Linked DNA regions of Kineococcus endophyticus. The protein of the gene in region 1 interacts with the protein of each later gene in a pairwise test. Links are inferred from orthologs where the notes say so. Each region holds a gene or a part of one and is shown on either strand. Other genes may lie near its edges.

The links. The genes of interacting proteins can lie anywhere in the genome.
Region 2: the proteins of AB1207_RS14290 (region 1) and ndk interact in binary tests that used the Escherichia coli proteins (3 or more experiments, as listed by UniProt). The link is inferred for Kineococcus endophyticus from one-to-one orthologs.

Annotation. Positions count from the first base shown.
Region 1 is NZ_JBFNQN010000009.1:150,959-156,089, forward strand. The notes cover bases 1-2,895. They hold AB1207_RS14290 (5-formyltetrahydrofolate cyclo-ligase), read left to right. Parts: upstream 1-1,064; coding sequence 1,065-1,727; downstream 1,728-2,895. Other genes in these bases: galU (UTP--glucose-1-phosphate uridylyltransferase GalU), read right to left, coding at 1-898; AB1207_RS14295 (phytoene desaturase family protein), read right to left, coding at 1,776-2,895. Also shown: more of AB1207_RS14295, read right to left, coding at 2,896-3,260; AB1207_RS14300 (potassium/proton antiporter), read left to right, coding at 3,305-4,828; AB1207_RS14305 (phosphodiester glycosidase family protein), read left to right, coding at 4,852-5,131. UniProt on the Escherichia coli protein: Involved in the removal of 5-formyltetrahydrofolate.
Region 2 is NZ_JBFNQN010000001.1:12,438-16,180, reverse strand. The notes cover bases 1-2,755. They hold ndk (nucleoside-diphosphate kinase), read right to left. Parts: upstream 1,717-2,755; coding sequence 1,285-1,716; downstream 1-1,284. Other genes in these bases: AB1207_RS00065 (VOC family protein), read right to left, coding at 2,460-2,755; AB1207_RS00070 (helix-turn-helix domain-containing protein), read left to right, coding at 1,768-2,523; AB1207_RS00080 (VOC family protein), read right to left, coding at 781-1,194; acs (acetate--CoA ligase), read left to right, coding at 1-674. Also shown: more of AB1207_RS00065, read right to left, coding at 2,756-2,882; AB1207_RS00060 (hypothetical protein), read left to right, coding at 2,965-3,213; AB1207_RS00055 (GNAT family N-acetyltransferase), read right to left, coding at 3,347-3,743. UniProt on the Escherichia coli protein: Major role in the synthesis of nucleoside triphosphates other than ATP. The ATP gamma phosphate is transferred to the NDP beta phosphate via a ping-pong mechanism, using a phosphorylated active-site intermediate.

The DNA.
Region 1 (5,131 bases):
CGAACTCGCCGAGCCACTCGCGCAGGTCCGAGCCGATGTCGGCGCGCTCGCTGGCGAGGCGCACGACGGCCTTGATGTAGTCGAGCTTGTCGCCGGTGTCGTACCGGCGGCCGCGGAACACGACGCCGTGGACGCCGTACCCGGGGCCGTCGCCCTGGGCGAGGACCTGCAGGGCGTCGGTCAGCTGGATCTCCCCGCCCTTGCCGGGCGGGGTGTCGCGCAGCACGGCGAAGACGGCCGGGTCGAGCAGGTAGCGGCCGATGATGGCGAGGTTGCTCGGGGCCTCCTCGCGCTTGGGCTTCTCCACCAGGCCCGAGACCTTGACGACGTCGGTCGTGCCGGTCGGCTCGGCCACGGCGCAGCCGTAGAGGTGGATCTGGTCCTCGGGGACCTCCATGAAGGCCACGACGCTGCCGCCGTGCTCCTCGCGCACCTTGATCATGACGTCGAGCAGGGGGTCGCGGGAGTCGACGATGTCGTCGCCGAGCAGGACGACGAACGGTTCGTCGCCGACGTGCTGCTCGGCCACGGCCACGGCGTGCCCGAGGCCCTTGGGGTCGCCCTGGCGGACGTAGTGCACCTGGGCGAGGTCGGTGGACTCCTGGACGCGGGCCAGCTTGGCCGAGTCGCCCTTCTTCTCCAGCCCGACCTCGAGCTCGACGTTGCGGTCGAAGTGGTCCTCGAGGGAGCGCTTGTTGCGCCCGGTGATCATCAGGACGTCGGTGAGCCCGGCGCGGACGGCCTCCTCGACGATGTACTGGATGGCCGGGGTGTCCACCACCGGCAGCATCTCCTTGGGCATCGCCTTCGTGGCCGGCAGGAAGCGGGTTCCCTGACCGGCGGCGGGGATCACGGCCTTGCGCACCGTGCGGCCGGGACGCTCGTCGCGTTCAGTCATGGGCGGAGGCTACCGCCCGTCGAGGGGCGGCCACTGCCTGCAGCCACGATGCGCCGACGGGGTGGCCCGGTCGACCCCTTCCGGAACCCCGTCGCAGGAGGCAGACTCGACGGGAGCGGACCGGGACCGGAACCCCCGAGCGCGTCCGCCCGAACCAGGAGCGGCCGTGCCCACACCCGACACCGTCCTCGACGCCGGCTCGCCGTCCGACCCGGCATCCGCCACGGGGGACCTCTCCGTCCGGCGGGACCTGTCCGTGGAACCGGACGTCCTCGCCGTCGACGCCCGCAAACGTGCTCTGCGGCACGACATCAGGGCGGCCCGTCGCGCAGTGCCACCCGAGGACGCCGCCGCGGTCGACGCCGCCGTCGCCCGGGTCCTGCTCGACTGCCCGCTGCTGGGGGGCGCCAGCCGCGTGGCCGCCTACACGTCCCTGCCCGGGGAGCCCGGCACCCGCGCGTCGCTGGCCGAGCTGCGCCGCCGCGACGTCGAGGTGCTGCTGCCCGTGCTCCTGCCCGACGGCGACCTGGACTGGGAGCTGCGACCGGCCGGCGCCACCCCGGGGCACCTGGGCGTGCACGCGATCGCGAGCGCCGACCTGGTCGTCGTGCCCGCCCTGGCCGTCGACACCGCCGGCCGCCGGCTGGGCCAGGGCGGCGGCAGCTACGACCGCGCGCTGCGCCGGGTCCCCGCGCGGGTCCCCGTCGTCGCCGTCGTGCACGACGAGGAGCTGCTCGACGCAGCGGTCAGCCCGCTGCCCGCCCTCCCCCACGACCAGCTCGTCCAGGCCGTCGTGACGCCGACGCGCTGGCTCTGGCTCGCGACCTGACGCGCCCTCCGCTGCCCTCCCGGGGGTGGGCTCGTCGTCACGACCGACTCACTCGTCGAGCCGGGTGCTGGAGCCGGCGCGCAGCGCCGGACAACGAGCCACCCGGCGGGACCGGGCGAGGTCGCGCAGCGCGACGTTGGCGGCGTGGAACCCGCACATCCCGTGCACCCCGCCGCCGGGCGGCGTGGCGGCCGAGCACAGGTACGTCCCGGGCAGCGGGACGCGGTAGGGCGAGAGCCCGACGACGGGCCGGAAGAGCTGCTGCCGCAACGTGAGCGCTCCCCCGCCGACGTCCCCGCCGACGAGGTTGGCGTCCCACTCCTCCAGCTGCGCCGGGCTCGTCTCGACGCGTCCGACGATCCGGTCGCGGAACCCCGGCGCGAACCGCTCGACCTGACGGTCCACCCGTTCCCCGACGTGGGGGTCGGCCGAGCCCTGGGGGGTGTGGGCGTAGGCCCAGACGACGCGCTGCCCGCCGGGTGCGCGGCCGGGGTCGGCGGCGTCCTGCTGGGCGAGGAGGACGAACGGGCGGTCCGGGTGGCGACCGGCGACGACGTCGGCCTCGGCGGTGGCGACCTCGCGGGCCGTCCCCCCGAGGTGCACGGTGACGGCGTCGGCCAGCCGCGGGTCGCGCCACGGGACGGGCCCGTCGAGGAGGTAGTCGACCTTGTGCGCGCCGGGGCCGTAGCTCCAGCGCCGCAGCCCCTCGGCGTAGCGCGCGGGCAGCCGGTCGGCGCCGAGCGCGAGGAGCTGGCGGGGCGTGACGTCGAGCAGGGTGACGTCGGCGGGAGGCAGGTCGGCGAGCGAGCGGACGGTGTGACCCGTCTCGACGCGACCGCCGTTCTCGGTCAGGACCCCGTGCAGCGCACGGGTGATGGCGCCGGAGCCGCCCTCGGGGACGGGCCACCCCGTGGCGTGGGCGGCGGCGCCGAACAGCGCACCGAACGCGGACGTGAGCACCTGCGTGTGCGGCTGCAGGGCGTGGGCGGCCATGCCCGCGAACAGCGCCCGCGCGGGTTCCTCGCGGAACACCGTCCGCACGAAGGCGGCCGCCGGCCAGGCCGCCCGCGCCCCGAAGAGGCCGAGGGCCAGCGGGGAGGACGGCACCCGCAGCAACGGGCCCAGGACGTCGGGGACGAGCTCCTCCCACCGTGCCACGGGCCCGGCGAAGAGCGCGTGCCAGGCCCGGCCGTCCCGCCCGAGCCCCTCGGCGGCCTCCTCGAGGTCGTGCGGGAGCACGGCGGCCGGTCCGTCGTCGAGGGGGTGGCCGACGGGGTAGCGCCCGTGCCGCCAGCGCAGCCCGTGCCGTTCCAGCGGGAGGTCGCGGAAGAAGGGGCTCGCGACCGCGAACGGGTGGACCGCCGACCCCAGGTCGGTCACGACCCCCGGGCCGAGGAGTTCGGCGTCGGTGCAGGCCCCGCCCACCCGGTCGCGGGCCTCCAGGACGGTGACCTCGAGACCGGCACGGGCCAGGACGACGGCGGCGGACAACCCGTTGGGGCCCGAGCCGACGACGGTCGCGGTGCCCCTCACGAGCGGGGGCCGGAGGCGGACGGGCGCGGTTCTCCCAGGAGCACGTGAGCACCGTAGTCCGCGCGTTACGGTTCGGCATGACCCTGGAGGAGTTCAGCCGCGTGCTGCTGCTGGCCTCCGGAGTCCTGCTGCTCGCGGTGCTCGCCGTGCGCCTGTCGGCCCGGACCGGACTGCCCTCCCTGCTGCTCTACCTGGCCCTCGGTCTCGTCCTGGGCGAGGACGGGCTGGGCATCCCCTTCGGGGACGCGGAGATCGCGCAGGTCCTCGGGTACGGGGCGCTCGTCCTCATCCTGGCCGAGGGCGGTCTGACGACCCGGTGGGACGCGATCAAGGGCGTGCTGGCCCCGGCCTCCGTCCTGGCCACCGTCGGCACGACCGTCTCGATCGGCGTCGTGGGCGTCGGCGCGCACCTGCTGCTGCAGACGAGCTGGCCGGTGTCCTTCCTCCTGGGCGCGGTCGTCTCCTCCACCGACGCGGCCGCGGTGTTCTCGGTGCTGCGCTCGGTGCCGCTGCCGCAGCGGTTGTCCGGGGTGCTGGAGGCCGAGTCGGGCCTCAACGACGCCCCCGTGGTCATCGCGGTCATCGCACTCACGGAGGTCGCCGCCGGGCACTCCGACCACGCGTGGTGGTTCTACCTGGCCGAGGCGGTGTTCGAACTCGGGCTCGGCACGGTCGTCGGGGTCGGCGTCGGGGCCGCAGGGGCCTTCCTGCTGCGCCGCAGCGCGTTGCCGAGTTCCGGGCTCTACCCGGTCGCGGTGCTGGCGCTGGCCGTGGGGGCCTTCGCGGTGGCCGACGTCCTGCACGCCTCGGGGTTCCTCGCGACGTACCTGTGCGGGCTCGTCCTCGGGAACGCGCGGTTGCCGCACCGGCACGCGACGCGGGGTTTCGCCGAGGCGTTCGGCTGGCTCGCCCAGATCGGCCTGTTCGTCATGCTCGGGCTGCTGGCGAACCCCTCCCGGCTGCCGTCGGCGGTCTTCGACGCGCTGCTGCTCGGTCTCGTGCTCACCCTCCTGGCCCGGCCGGTCTCGGTCGTCCTCTCCCTCGCGGGGTTCCGGCTGCCGCGGCCGGACCTGGCGTTCCTGTCGTGGGCGGGATTGCGCGGCGCCGTGCCGGTCGTGCTGGCCACGGTGCCGGTGGTGGCGGGGATCGACGGCTCGGAGCGGCTCTTCGACATCGTGCTCGTCCTAGTCGTCGTCTTCACGCTCGTGCAGGCGCCGACCCTGGCCCCGCTGGCCCGCACGCTGGGGCTCGTGACGGCAGCGCCGACGACCGACCTGGACGTCGAGGTGTCCCCGCTGGGCACGCTGTCGGCGGACGTCGTGCAGGTGCGGGTGGGTCCGCGGTCCCGGCTGCACGGGGTGGAGGTGTTCGAGCTGCGGCTGCCGCGCGGGGCCAACGTGAGCCTCGTGGCGCGCGACGGGGCGACGTTCGTGCCGCAGCCGCGGACGGTCCTGCGCCACGGCGACGACCTGCTCGTCGTGACGGGCACGGCCGAGCGCCGGCAGGTCGAGGAGCGGCTGCAGGCCGTCAGCCGGGACGGCAAGCTCGCGGGCTGGCGCCAGGCCTGACCCCAAGCACCTACGGTGAGTCCATGCGCCGTCGCACCGTGTTGTCGTTCGCCGCGGTGTCGGTGGCGGGGCTCGTGCCCCTGCGGACCGCGGCGCGGGCGGAGGCGGCGGAGGCGGCGCGGGCCCTCGCCCCTGGCGTCACCCTCGAACGCTCCACCTCGGCCGGACCCGTCCGCCAGGTGCTCGTGCGCCTGGCCGCCGGGGCGTCCACGCGGCCGGTCCTGCTCCAGCAGACGCTGAGCTCGCCGCGGACACCGGCCGAGCTGGCCTCCGCGGCCGGTGCGGTCGCGGCCGTCAACGGCG
Region 2 (3,743 bases), on another replicon or contig:
CGGGGGTGACGCCACTGAAACCCGGGTCGGGCACCGTCCCGCTGCCGGGGTTGTCCGCCACGGTCGTCGACGAGGCGGGGAACGAGGTGGCGCCGGGCGAGCAGGGGGTCCTCGTCATCACGAAGCCCTGGCCCGGCATGGCGCGCACCGTCTGGCGCGACCACGCGCGGTTCGTCACGAGCTACTGGGAACCGTACGCGGCGCAGGGCTTCTACCTCGCCGGTGACGCCGCGACGAAGGACGCCGACGGGTACGTCTGGATCGGCGGCCGGATCGACGACGTCCTCAACGTCTCCGGGCACCGGTTGTCGAGCATCGAACTCGAGTCCGCCCTCGTCTCGCACCCGCGGGTGGCCGAGGCCGCCGTCGTCGGCGCGCCCGACGCGACGACGGGCCAGCGGATCGTGGCGTTCGTCATCCTGCGCGGCGACGGGTCGTCGGAGGTGGCCGCGGAACTGCGCGAGCACGTCGCCCAGCAGATCGGTCCTGTCGCCAAACCCCGTGACGTCGTCGTCGTCCCGGACCTGCCCAAGACGCGGTCGGGCAAGATCATGCGCCGGTTGATGGCCGACATGACCGCCGGTCGCGGCGGCGGGGACGTCACGTCGCTGCAGGACGAGACCGCCCTGTCCGCCGTCGAGACGGCGTGGGCGCAGTACGTGCAGTCGCGCTGACGCTCCGTCCCACCTGCGCTGTCGCGGTTCGTCCTCGTTGCCTCCCCGGGGTCGATGATCGACCTCGGGGAGGCAACGCGGCCCCCGACCGCCGGGCGGCGACGGTTCAGGCGGGGTTGACGCCGCCGGCCTCGGCGGCCGCGGCGACGTCCATCCAGCTCGTCTCCCAGATGTGGCCGTCGGGGTCGAGGAAGCTCGTCCCGTACATCCAGCCGAAGTCCATCGTGGGCGCGTACTCGGCGCCGCCGTTGGCGAGGGCCTTCGCCTTGAGGTCGTCGCACTCGGCGCGGTCGGCGCACGACAGCGCGACCATGACCTCGTTCGAGCCCTTCGGGGCGGCGTCGGTGTGGAGGAACTGCTTCCACTTCTCCGGCTCGTGGACGAGGACGATGATGTTCTCCTCGAGCACGACGCACGCCGTGGTCTCGTCCTCGAACTGCGGGTTGACGCTGAAGCCGAGCGCGGTGAAGAAGGCCTTGGAGACCTCCTTGTCGGCGACCGGCAGGTTGATGAAGGCCATGCGCACGGTGAGCTCCTCAGCGGTCCGGGGCCGACGGGCCGGCCCTCCTGCCCTTCCCGACCTCAGCCTGCCGCAGAACTCATCGGTGGGTCAGAGGTTGGGGAACCACAACCCGATCTCGCGGGCCGCGGACTCCTCGGAGTCCGAACCGTGGACGAGGTTCTGCTGGACCTTCAGGCCCCAGTCGCGGCCCAGGTCGCCGCGGATCGTGCCCGGCGCGGCCGTCGTCGGGTCGGTCGTGCCGGCGAGCGAGCGGAAGCCCTCGATGACGCGGTGGCCCTCGACGACGGCCGCGAGGACGGGCCCGGACAGCATGAACTCGACGAGGGGCTCGTAGAACGGCTTGCCCTCGTGCTCGGCGTAGTGGCCGGCGAGCAGCTCGCGCGTCGCGGTGCGCAGCTCGACGGCGACGAGGGTGTAGCCCTTGGCCTCGATGCGGCGCAGGACCTCCCCCGACAGGTTGCGCCGGACGCCGTCGGGCTTGACGAGGACGAGGGTGCGCTGGGTGGTGGGTTCGGTCACGCCGACGACCCTAGCGGGACGGGCGGCGGCGTCCAGGTGTGGACTGGGGGCGTGGACCGGACGGGCTACCGCGAGCGCGCGTCGTCGGTGCCGGGCGCCGTCGTCTGGACGAGCGCGTCGACCGGCGCGCCCACGGGCCCCGTGCTGCCGGACGGGTGCATGGACCTGCTGTGGCGCAGCGACACCGGACGGCTGCTCGTCGCCGGGCCCGACACCGGCCCCCAGCCCACCGACGAGCCCGGTGGGCCGGCGGCCGGGGTCCGCTGGACGGGCCTGCGCTTCGCCCCGGGCCACGCGCCCGCTGTGCTGGGCGTCCCGGCCGACGTGCTGCGGGACCGCCGCGTCGACCTGGCGGACCTCTGGGACGCCGCCCGCGTGCGCCGCCTCACCGCGCTGGTGGCGGCGAGCCCGACTCCGGGAACGGTCCTGGAGGCCGTGGCCGGCGACGGGCCGGCGCGCGAGGAGTCGCTGCGGCACGCGGTCGGCGCGCTCGCCGCTGGACTGCCCGTGGCACGGGTGGCGGTCGACCTCGACGTCAGCGAGCGGACGCTGCACCGCCGCAGCCTCGCGGCGTTCGGCTACTCCCCGCAGACGCTGGCCCGCGTCCTGCGCTTCCGGCGGGCACTGGCGGGACTGCGGGCGGGCACCGCCCCCGTGCAGGTCGCCGCGGACCTGGGGTTCACCGACCAGGCGCACCTGACGCGGGAGGTGCGCCGCTTCGCCGGGACGACGCCCGGTGCCGTTCAGCCCGGCAGCGGCGCGAACAGGTCGACCGACCCGCCGTCGGGGTCGAGCACCGTCGCGTAGCGCTGTCCCCACACCGCGTCGAACGGCGCGAGGTGCACGGGTGCTCCCGCCGCGGTGAGCTCGGCGAACAGCGCGTCGACGGCGGCGGGGTCCGCGCAGAGGAAGGCCAGGCTGGTCCGGTTGCCCGCCGCCTCCCGCGTGTACGACGGGTCGAAGGACCGGATCGTCTCCTCGGTGTCCCACGCCAGGCGCAGGCCACCGGGCAACGTCGTCTCGACGTGCGGGGCCCCGTCGGCGTCGGCGGGCAGGTCGAGGCCGAGGCGGCGGTAGAAGGCCAGCGAGGCGGCCATGTCGGCGACGACGAGGCCGACGAGGTCGAGGCGGGGCGTGGGCCGAGGCGAGGACTGGGGGTCGGTCATGCGTCCGAGGGTCCCGCGGCCGGGCGTCTCCTGTCTTGCACGCATCGGACACCCCGCGCGCGGGGTGCGCCAGGATGTCGGGGTGCATCACGACCGCGAGGACACCGCCGCCCAGGAGGAGGCGCTGCGCGCCGCCCGCGACGAGGCCGCGCAGGTCCTCGCCGAGCTCGCCGCCGAAGCGCGGTCGTTGTCGAAGGCCTACGCCGGCCGGACGGCGCGCCTGCCCGACGGCTCCGCGCTGGCGGGCCTCGTCGACGCCGCCCGCCGCGCGGAGGAGGCCGTCGACATCGCCGCCCACGACCTCGCCACCGCGCGCGGCGAGGACGCCTGACCCCTCCTCCCCCGGCGGAGAGCACGCCCTCCGCCCCCGCCCCCGCCACGCCGGGGGCGGAAAACACTCTTTCCGCCCCTTGAGGGGGCGGTCGCGGGGCGGAGAGCACGCCTTCCGCCCGCGGCGGGCGCGGTCAGAGGGTCAGGGCGTACGTCCGGTAGGTGGTGTCGCGCACCCAGCCCTCGCTCTCGTAGAGGGCCTGCGCGGTGGTGTTGGTGTGCGCGGTCTCCAGGACAGCGGTCGTCGCGCCCGCCGCACGCGCGTGGTCGGCGACGGCGCGCAGCAGCGTCCGCCCGGCGCCGAGACCGCGGGCGGCCGGGTCGACGAAGAGGTCGTACAGGACCCAGGCGGGAGCCAGCTCCAGGGAGGCCCACGTCGGGTAGCACTGGGCGAACCCCACGGCCCGACCGCCCGCCTCGGCGAGCAGGACGACGCTGTCCCCGTTGCCCATGCGTGCCGACAGGTACGCGGTCACCTCGGCGGGCTCGCGGGGGCACTCGTAGAACTCGAGGTAGCCGGCGAAGAGCCGC